DNA from 3 places in the Bacillus kalamii genome. Region 3 is predicted to be linked to each of the others. Evidence: riboswitches for the same ligand, from Rfam matches in the RefSeq annotation. Region 3 holds a riboswitch; each other region holds the start of a gene.

Evidence for each region. Region 3 has a riboswitch for thiamine pyrophosphate ahead of ABC357_RS23550 (ABC transporter substrate-binding protein). Riboswitches for the same ligand answer to the same signal wherever they lie in the genome.
Region 1: linked by a shared signal. The riboswitch ahead of thiT (energy-coupled thiamine transporter ThiT) and the one ahead of ABC357_RS23550 (ABC transporter substrate-binding protein) in region 3 are both predicted to bind thiamine pyrophosphate.
Region 2: linked by a shared signal. The riboswitch ahead of thiW (energy coupling factor transporter S component ThiW) and the one ahead of ABC357_RS23550 (ABC transporter substrate-binding protein) in region 3 are both predicted to bind thiamine pyrophosphate.

What each region holds. Positions count from the first base shown of each region.
Region 1 is NZ_JBDFMI010000006.1:1,063,832-1,067,111, forward strand. Features, by position in the region: gene ABC357_RS23055 (M14 family metallopeptidase) at 153-1,409, shown strand; TPP riboswitch at 1,525-1,632, shown strand; gene thiT (energy-coupled thiamine transporter ThiT) at 1,701-2,300, shown strand; gene ABC357_RS23065 (OsmC family protein) at 2,341-2,796, opposite strand; gene ABC357_RS23070 (VOC family protein) at 2,933-3,280, shown strand, end outside.
Region 2 is NZ_JBDFMI010000001.1:1,975,964-1,979,243, forward strand. Features, by position in the region: gene ABC357_RS09920 (GntR family transcriptional regulator) at 1-629, shown strand, start outside; partial or broken gene thiW (energy coupling factor transporter S component ThiW) at 774-1,272, opposite strand; TPP riboswitch at 1,355-1,443, opposite strand; gene ABC357_RS09930 (hypothetical protein) at 1,746-2,246, shown strand; gene ABC357_RS09935 (ROK family protein) at 2,370-3,280, opposite strand, start outside.
Region 3 is NZ_JBDFMI010000006.1:1,163,874-1,167,153, forward strand. Features, by position in the region: gene ABC357_RS23535 (MerR family transcriptional regulator) at 1-261, opposite strand, end outside; gene ABC357_RS23540 (HAD-IIIA family hydrolase) at 460-1,002, shown strand; gene ABC357_RS23545 (thioredoxin family protein) at 1,096-1,644, opposite strand; TPP riboswitch at 1,797-1,907, shown strand; gene ABC357_RS23550 (ABC transporter substrate-binding protein) at 2,040-3,032, shown strand; gene ABC357_RS23555 (thiamine-binding protein) at 3,055-3,280, shown strand, end outside.

The DNA of each region.
Region 1 (3,280 bases), 100 kb from region 3:
GATTTGCGGGTAGTGGACACGGTATTTTCCTCCTATGTAAAGCCTGTGTATATACTCCTAGTTTAATATACATATATAGAAAAATCGACAATAAAATGGTAAAATCGTCAGTATTTAGTAAAAAAGCTATTTCGCGGCGGGGAGAGAGATGCATGAATACGTGGAAGAGAAGATGGGTCATAGTCTTGGCAGCGGCGGTTATCTTGTTCGTTGGGGTTGCATGGGGCATACCTAAGTTGCTGGCTGTATGGTCAGCTCCAGAAAAAATAAGTAAGAATGAATTAAATACCCATTTCCTTACCACCTATGAACAATCCAGAAAACGGTTTTTGACGTATGAGAAAACATTAAAAAATACATATGAGCATACCGAACAGCATGCATACAGCATCCATAAAGAAAAATTAACAATCGATACCGTATCTGCAGATGCGAATAAGAAAAAGGAAAATTTGCTGGTCATTACAACAGGTATGCATGGAATCGAAGGATATGTAGGGACTGCTATGCTGGATGTTTTCCAGAATCAGATGCTGTCAAGTCTGGATCCTGATACAACTGGGCTGCTATATGTCCATGCAAGTAATCCGTGGGGAATGAAGCACGATAGAAGATACAACGAAAATAATGTCGATTTAAACCGTAACTTTGTTTATGAATGGAAAAGCTTTAACTTGGCAAGCAACAAGAAATATTCAGACCTGGATCGTTTCTTTGAAAAGAAAACGCCTGTTGGAAATAGTACGATCCATGAATTGGGCTTTGCGGGCAGTCTTGTGAAGGAAGTAATCCGCTCCGGAACCGGGAAGATTGAGGAAGCTCTCCTGACCGGCCAATACAATCATCCTAAAGGCGTCTATTACGGCGGAAGCGGGGATGAGGAATCCACAAAGATAGTAAAACAACTTTATAAAAACGTCTTGGGGAGCCCTTACAAAAATATTATTCATGTCGATCTCCATACAGGTTATGGCCCAAGGGATCAAATGAGCATTTTTTCAAGTATAAATGAAACGATGACGCAAAAAGAAGCGGAAAAAGCTTTTCATTATCCATTAGTCCTGACTCCGGAATCAGATGATTTTTATATGACGAATGGCGATAATACAGAATACTTCTATAAGCTCCAGAAGGAAAAGTATCCTGATAAGAATTTCTATACCACCACTTTCGAATTCGGTACACTGGGTGAAGACCTCTTGGGCTCTTTGAAGTCCCTAAGGAATACGATCGATGAAAACAGATTATATTGGAATGGGGAGAAAAGCGGCTTGACTGCTGAAAAAATCCGCAACCGTTATCAAGAGATGTTTTATCCCTCTGAGCAGGAATGGCGTGAAAAAGCGATTAAGGATTTTAAGCAGGGAATGGAAGGAGTACTTGCCCATCAAGGATTTTTGGATAAATAAATAATAAAAGCAGAAGCGGGAAAGTACCTTCTGCTTGTCTTTATTAGAAAAAAATGAAGCCGATAGCTTTCCATTTCGTGAAAAATGGGATATAATGGTAGAAAATTACATACGAACGAACCACAAGGGGAGCTTTAAGCTGAGAGTGGAAGGATTTGATGTCCTTTCTGACCCTTTGAACCTGTTAGTTAGCACTAGCGTAGGGATGTGGATAATGAATGGCAGCTGCATTCATTTTTTCTGTCTGAAAAGTTCTCCTTGGGGCTCGTCTATAAAAAGGGGGCTTTTTTTATGAAGAAAATGGGTTTATTCGTTATGATTGAAGCAGCTTTCCTGGCAGCGTTCGCACTGATTCTTGATTTGGTTCCTTCCATCAAGATCACTAGTTTTGTCTCCATCTCGTTTGCTATGGTGCCGATTTTTATCATATCGCTCCGTTGGGGAGTCAAAGCAGGGATGCTGTCCGGTTTTCTATGGGGATTGCTGCAGGTTGCAGTAGGAGACGTGTATATTTTGACTCCAGTCCAATTTATGATTGAATATTTCCTTGCATTCGCTTGTATTGGCTTTGCGGGAATCTTTAAAAGGGCTGTTAGCCAAGCCTTAACCAATGGAAAAACGAAAAAAGCGGTTATGTTCATGGGCGCTGCTGTTATCGTAGGGAGTGCAGCTCGCTATTTTTGGCATTTCATTGCAGGAATCATATTTTGGGGCAAATACGCTCCGAAAGGCATGTCCCCTGTTATTTACTCCTTGATTGTAAATGGGGGAACAATGATCGGCAGTGCAATCCTCTGCGGAATAATCCTTGCTGTTTTAACTGGAGCATCTTCAAGGATCCTATTGACGAAGACAGTCCGCAGATCATCTGCGGTTCCACTTTCAAAATAAACGAAAACCGGGGATGCGTGCATTCCCGGTTTATTTCAAGTCATAGGCTGCTTGCCTTCGATACGTCCGGCAGTTGCTCGACCTCGACATTTCCTTTGATGGCGCGGCTGATCATACAGGAGGCCTCCGCTTTGGCAGCAAGCTTCAAGGCAAGTTCCTCATCTTGAATGGTTGCATCGTGACGCAGCACGATATGGGGTCGATGAATGATTTTCTTGTATGTAATAACACCCTTTGTGACATCCACAATTCCTTCAGAATCCATTGTTAAAGCCACTTTATCAAGCTTGCTCCGCTCCATCATAGCCGCCAGTGTAATAATGTAGCAAGTAGCGGCTGCGCCAAGAAGCATTTCATCTGGATTGGTGCCTATTCCCGGACCTTCCATCTCCGGCGGTATCGACACTTTTGTTTTCAGGTTTCCCGCTGCTATATCGCCAACATCATTCCGCAAACCGGGCCAATTGGCTTTTAAATGAAAAATATGTTCGGCCATAATAAAATCCTCCTCCTTTCTATCCAGTGTAAGGCAGACAGACTGGGAGTTCAAAAATTTGGTATAGTACATGCAGAAGGATATCAGGATAAGAAAGGCGTATTAGATCCATAACGCTAAGAAAGGAGGGAGAATAATGTCCATTGTCCAATCTAAAATAGGGGCGGTATTCATAGCAGTCAGCGATATTATGAAAGCAAGGGAATGGTATTGCTCATTGTTAGGGTTAGTTCCGGAATATGACATTGTGGCAGGGCATCTTTGCTGTATTCCTATGGATAATAACGGGATGAATATTGTACTGGATAGTAAAATTTTTTCAGAGAATGCGTATGCAAGGACTCCTATTTTTCATTTTAATACGGATGATATCACTGGGGCGTATCAGGATCTAAAGGGCAAGGGAGTTGAAATTGCAACGGAAATTCAAGACGGCCATTGGTTCAATATTATAGACCCGGATGGAAACAGGCTGATGATTTGT
Region 2 (3,280 bases), on a different contig from region 3:
ACAAACTGTGTAAAGACTATGGTGTCAGTAGAGTGACCATACGGAAAACCATTGATGAACTTGTAAAAGACCATTATCTGTACAAACAAAAAGGAAAAGGAAGCTTTGTCTCATCTAATGATATACCACAAGGGCTGAGCACCATCCATAGTTACACAGAAATGATTTCTTTGCGAGGTAAAACAGCTTCGAAACAATTGCTCTCACAGCAAGTGACAAAGCCATCCAAACAAATGGCGGACCGATTGAATATGAGCGAGGAGGAAGATGTTTTTGTGATTGAAAGCCTCTATTTTGCGGATGATGAGCCACTATGCATCAATACATCCATCCTTCCTTGCAAGCTGTTTCCTAAATTGGATTATTTCGATGTCGGCAAAAACTCGCTTTACACCATTTTAAAAGAGTTTTATCAATTGAACATGACAAAAGCCTCACAATTTATCACGGCAGAAAACGGAAATGATCGAATCTGTTCCCTTCTTGGCTGCAGCAAAAACCATCCGTTATTAAAACTGAACGCAACCTCTTTTAGCATAAAAGAGGGCAAAGAAATACCGTTTGAACTATATGAAACCTATTTAAAAAGCGATGTCATCGGCTATTTTGCGGAAAATTATAACAGGTGAAAGCAGTGCATCCAGCATTGCTTTTTTATTATTCTATTAAATGAAAAATTAGTAGGTTTTAAATAAACTCCATGTATCATCCTGAACCTGATCAATCAAAGTTAGAAAATAACAATATCTATTCCCACCCAGGCAGGAATCCCGCTACCTTTTCTCCTTATGAATAACCACTTTATTTTTAACCAATAATTGTAATAACCCATACCCCATCAAAGCACCAGTAAAGGAACTAATTGAAAAAGCGGGAATTAGCCCAAATATGGTACTCTCCTTTCCAAGCAATAGTGTTGACAGCGGATATGTGGCCACCGCTCCGATAATCCGCGTCCTAACTACTTCACCAAGTGCAGCATTCCCTACTTTCTTTGTCTTAGAAAACAAAACGCCTGCCAGAAAGGCTCCTATCATACTGCCGGGATATGCGAAGAAATTACCTGTTCCCATTACATTTCGAAACATGAATGAAAGAAATGCCTGTACCAGTCCATACCAAGGCCCGATAAGGACAGCTGACAGCATATTGGCCCAAATGCTGGATCGGAAAAATCTTTGCGAAGCCAACGGGAATATAAATAAAGCTGGTCGATATACTGATCAATGCTGCTATTAAAGCCGTAAGTGTCATTTTTTCCGTTTTTTCCATCTAAATCCCCTTACTTTTACCTTGATGTCAATAAATATACCGCTCTCCTTATGAGGACAGCGGCACATGAGAAAAATAACATTCCCTCCGAAAACTACTTTCCTAACCCAGTGCTAACTGGATCAGGTGCAAAGGGTCCATCTTAGCCATACGGCGCCCCCAGTAGAACAGATATGAAGTTTTGCGGCAAAGAAATCTTTATTAATGCGTCATTTTTCCCAGTAAAGATATCAGCTTTGCAACACAGATATGACCAAATCAACCATCATGATAATATATAACGATTATCTTGATGGTATCATCCTCCTACTACTTCTCAAAAAAACAAGGGGGGAACATTTTATATACTAGTTCTTAACCGACTTTTTTCGATTTACGGCAAAACAATCGGAGTCTCTTTATGGATTGATAAGGATTACTAAAAATGATACGATTCGTATATAAAATTACACAAAATGGAAAAAGGAGTTTTTATGAAATTGAAAATAGTGTTGTACAGTTTCATGATTGGTATTATTTTGTTAGCAGCGGTATCCATTTTCCGTTCTGAATCTGATAAAGGGGATCATTCTTCCGAAGTCTCAGTTGTTAAGCAAAAGAAAAAAGAAAAAAAGGAGCCGTATACTGTCACTGTACAGAATGATGCCATAGGAGATTATGGAGCAATAAAGGCTCCAGAATTAGCGAGTTATATAGATAACAAGTTCGGTGCTGAATGGAAAATGTATTTTCAATCCCCAAACAAAATGGAAGCATTGATATTTCAATTAGTAAACCAAGGGGATATTGCATTCGACTTTAAACTCTTTGATCCTAATGATAAGCTACTTTTCTTTCAATCTGTTTCGCCTGGTAAAAGATTAGTAGAGAGGCTCCTATTCCAACCTAATAGTGTTGTCGGACATTATCGTGTAGTAGCTACCACTGATAATGGCGGTCTCGGTGAAATCAGTTTTTCTTTAAAGCCTTTCTAGGCTGATATACCCTAACCCCTTATAAGCTCAGGAATCAATCAGTTGATTAGATGTTATAAAGCTAAGGAAATAAGGAGAATGCAAGTATCGGCTTCTATTTAGAGTATTTCCAGAGAAAATACTCTAAATAGAAAAGTATGAATCTTGAATCAATAATGCTGCTCCTAGTGCAGGCGTCTTTTCACCTAGCTTTCCTCTACTAAACGTGATCTTCTCCCGCCTGTCCAAAAAGTTCCGAGCCGATTCCACCGTTTTCTCATAATAATCGGGGTAACCGGATAATAACGGTCCCTCCAATATAACATATTCAGATTGATACATAGTGACCATATTCGCTATGCCAATACCTAAATAATAGGCGGATTCCATGACATACGATTCAACCATCGATTTTTCCTGTTTGAGAAAGGCAATCACATCATCAATTTGGGCATTTTCAAACGCTGTGTCAAATGAGTTCATTTTAGGGTTATTCTTTCTCATATTTTCAATAATGGCATATGGAGACGTATACGCAATTAAGCATCCTTGTTTCCCACAGGAACATTCACGCCCATTCACCTCGATAATCATATGGCCGAATCGGGCTGTATCACCATTTTTGCCTCTTATCAATTCTCCGTTTGACATAATTCCGCATCCAAACCCTCTTCCGCTGATACAATACAGTATATCGCCTGCCGGAATTGAAAAATGGTTTGCTTCCGCCAAAACAGCAGTCTCTACTAGATTCTCCAACATTATTTTCACTGGGATTTCTGCACTCAGTATTTCAGCAATCCTGATATTTTCCCAGCCTGGAGCTAGCGGTGATTCCATTTGGTGAATAATCCCTTGCTTTCTATCGAGCGGCCCGATTGAACCGATTCCGATTCCAAGCAGCTTCTCAAAAGGAATCTCATATTTATCGATAAAGGACAAAATGATCTCCTTTATTTTACTTAATACGATTGAAGGGGTATGCAACGATGACAACAAAAAGGATTCTTGTTCAATAGTGGCAAGCTGCATATCGACCAATATTACATTCGTCT
Region 3 (3,280 bases):
CTGCTCTTCTAAAAGCAATAAAATATGGTCGATGTCTCGATTTTCTAAAAAGAGTTTAATATTCTTCAGCGGAACATTGAGAGACTTAAGATACATAATTGTATTCAACTGCTCGAATTGATCGATTGTGTAGCGGCGGTAGCCGGAAGAAGAATCAACCGATTGCGGTTTGAAAAGGCCGATTTTATCGTAATATCTCAGGGTGCGGATATCAATTTGAAAAAGCTTGGATATTTCCCCTATTAAAAATGTATTTTCCATTTTGTGTCTCCTGTATAAACTCATTGTATCGCAAGTATATCAAATCTGATGCCCAAAAAGGGAAACTGGACAGCAGGAGAGAATTAGTAGAGTTAGGAAAGTGGATAGAGTGATTGCTTCAGAGTTTGTACGTACATATTGAAAGAGCGGTGATTCAACATGAATACTGCGCTAAGAAACGGAGAGCAGGAAATGGGCATAAAAGCAATAGAGGCAATATTCTTGGATAGGGATGGCACTATCGGAGGGGATGATACAGTGCATTATCCTGGTTCCTTCAAACTGTTCCCTTTTACAGTGGACATGATACAAAAATTAAAGAACGATGGAATCAAAGTATTCTCATTCACCAATCAACCGGGAATCGCTAACAAGGAAGCCTCAGAGGAATCATTTTATGAGGAATTAAAGGGATTTGGGTTCAATGATGTTTTTCTTTGCCCCCATAAACCAGAGGATCGCTGCCCCTGCAGAAAACCGGAGGCGGGCATGCTGCTGAAATGTGCCGACATGTATTCTCTCAAACTGGATCAATGTGTGGTAATAGGGGACAGATGGAGCGATATGGCAGCAGCCTCCAAAACGGAATCCATCAAAATTCTAGTAAAAACCGGTGCCGGCAACAATACCTTATTGGAACATAGCAATAAAGTAGGAGATGTGGATTTTATTGCCGAAGATTTAAAGGAAGCGATAGAGTGGCTATATAGAAAGTACAGGCTGGAGCAAGTGCTTAGATGAAAATAAGGAAGACTGCAACAGCAGGATCTTCCTTTCTAATGAGTAGGGCAATAACAATTCTATATGTATACTGGCCGATGCAAGCAAAGTCCTTTATTTAACAAAGGTATTGAGCATATCTTCTTCGATCTCTTTCCAAATGGCAGGATCTGTTGTATACAGCTTACCCATTTTACCGATAAAGGCTTTGAAAGAATCTTCATATGCGGGATCCTCTTTTGCAGGAAGTTCAGCGCTGTAGGCTGTGACTTTCTCTTGGACAGACTTCGCTCTTGGCCCCCATTTGGCCACTTCATTGCCTTCTTCATCTGCCAATACAATAATCGGGATGGAGCGTGCTGTTCCGTTGGTCAAATATTGGTCCATTAAGTCAAGGTTTTCATCTCTGATTAAGTAAGTCGATTTCAGGTCGGCAGCTTCTGCAATCGCCATAAAAATAGGAAGATTCACCATTGCATCGCCACACCAATCTGCCGTAAGAATAAGTGCATGCAATTTTTCCCCTTTTAACTGCTTTACTTTATCAGGTGAGTGAAGGGAAAATCGTTCCTTAATGCTCAACAAATTTTCTTTGTTCGCCTGCATATAATCGATATATTCCTGCTGTGTAAATCCTTTTCCGTACCATTTACGTAAATCCATTCTCTTTCCTCCTTATTGGTTGTTTTACTTATCATACAGAAAATTCCGTCAGATAAGATTGGTATAAGACTAGCATGAAAAATGCTATTTTATAAGTTTTTTGCATTTAATAGATTATTTGGTATAATGACGATGAAAAGTCTATACTAATTCAATTCATGTGGAGGGGCCGGTGTTGCCGGCTGAGATTGCATCCAAGCAGATGCTGACTCTTTGAACCTGATCTGGGTTATGCCAGCGGAGGGAACATTTATTACAGCTAGTGATACTATGTAATGTATGCTCGCGTCCGAAAACATATTTCGGGCGTTTTTTTATGTTTTCGATGAGGGTTATCGATTCCACTAAGGTGAAACACACCGCATGTTTGAATAGGCGAAGAGGAGGAACAATAAGTGAAGAAGATGATTTTGGTTTTGTTGGCGGCTTTGCTAGTATTGGCGGGCTGTAGCAGTACAAAAGAACAATCATCCGAAAAAAAGGATGGATTGAAAAAAGTGACAGTTGTTCTTGATTGGACGCCCAATACGAATCATACAGGATTATATGTGGCGAAAGAAAAAGGGTATTTCAAAGAGCAGGGGCTGGACGTCGATATTATCAAGCCAGGCGAAGCAGGAGCGGACCAATTGGTCGCCTCCGGAAAGGCAGATTTCGGAATCGGCTATCAGGAAGGATTAACGCAGGCACGTACACAGGGAGTGCCGATTGTTTCGATTGCTGCAATCATTCAACATAACACGTCTGGTTTTGCATCGCCTGCCGGCAAAAACATTAAAAGCCCAAAGGATTTTGAAGGAAAGAAATACGGCGGCTATGGAGCTCCTGTCGAGGAAGCAATCATGAAATCCATAATGGAAAAGGACCATGCCGATGTGAAGAAAGTCGATATCATGAACATTGGGGATACCGATTATTTCACTGCTGTTAAAAGGGATATTGATTTTGCCTGGATCTATTACGCTTGGACAGGGATTGAAGCAGAGCTTAGAGGAGAAAAGCTGAACATGCTTTATGTGAAAGACTACAGCGATAAATTGGATTACTATACACCAGTACTGACGGCAAGCGAGAAACTGATTGCGAAAGACCCGGATATGGTCAAAGCATTTGTCGCAGCCACATCAAAGGGCTATGAATATGCGATTTCGGAGCCGGATAAAGCGGCTGAGATATTGTCTAAGGCAGAGCCGGATTTGGATAAGGACCTTGTGAAGAAAAGCCAGGAGTGGCTAGCCTCACGTTACCGGGATGACGCAGAACAATGGGGAGTCCAAAAACTGTCCGTTTGGAAGAATTATGGTGAATGGATGAAGGAAAATAAACTTCTTGAAGGTGATTTCAATCCGAAAGAAGCATTCACAAATGAATTTTTACCGAAAAAATAAATGATGAACTGGAGGAACTGACATGGCAAATGCGTTAGTAAGTGTTCAAATTATCCCTAAAGGGGACAACATTATTGAAATGGTCGATGAGGCGATAAGTATTATCGATGCATCCGGAGTCCCTTATGAAGTGCATCCGTTGGAAACAACAATGGAGGGCGACTTGTCGGAGCTTATGCAAATAATTGAAAAAATGAACCACCGCATGATTGAATTGGGATCACCTAATGTCATCACACAGGTGAAAA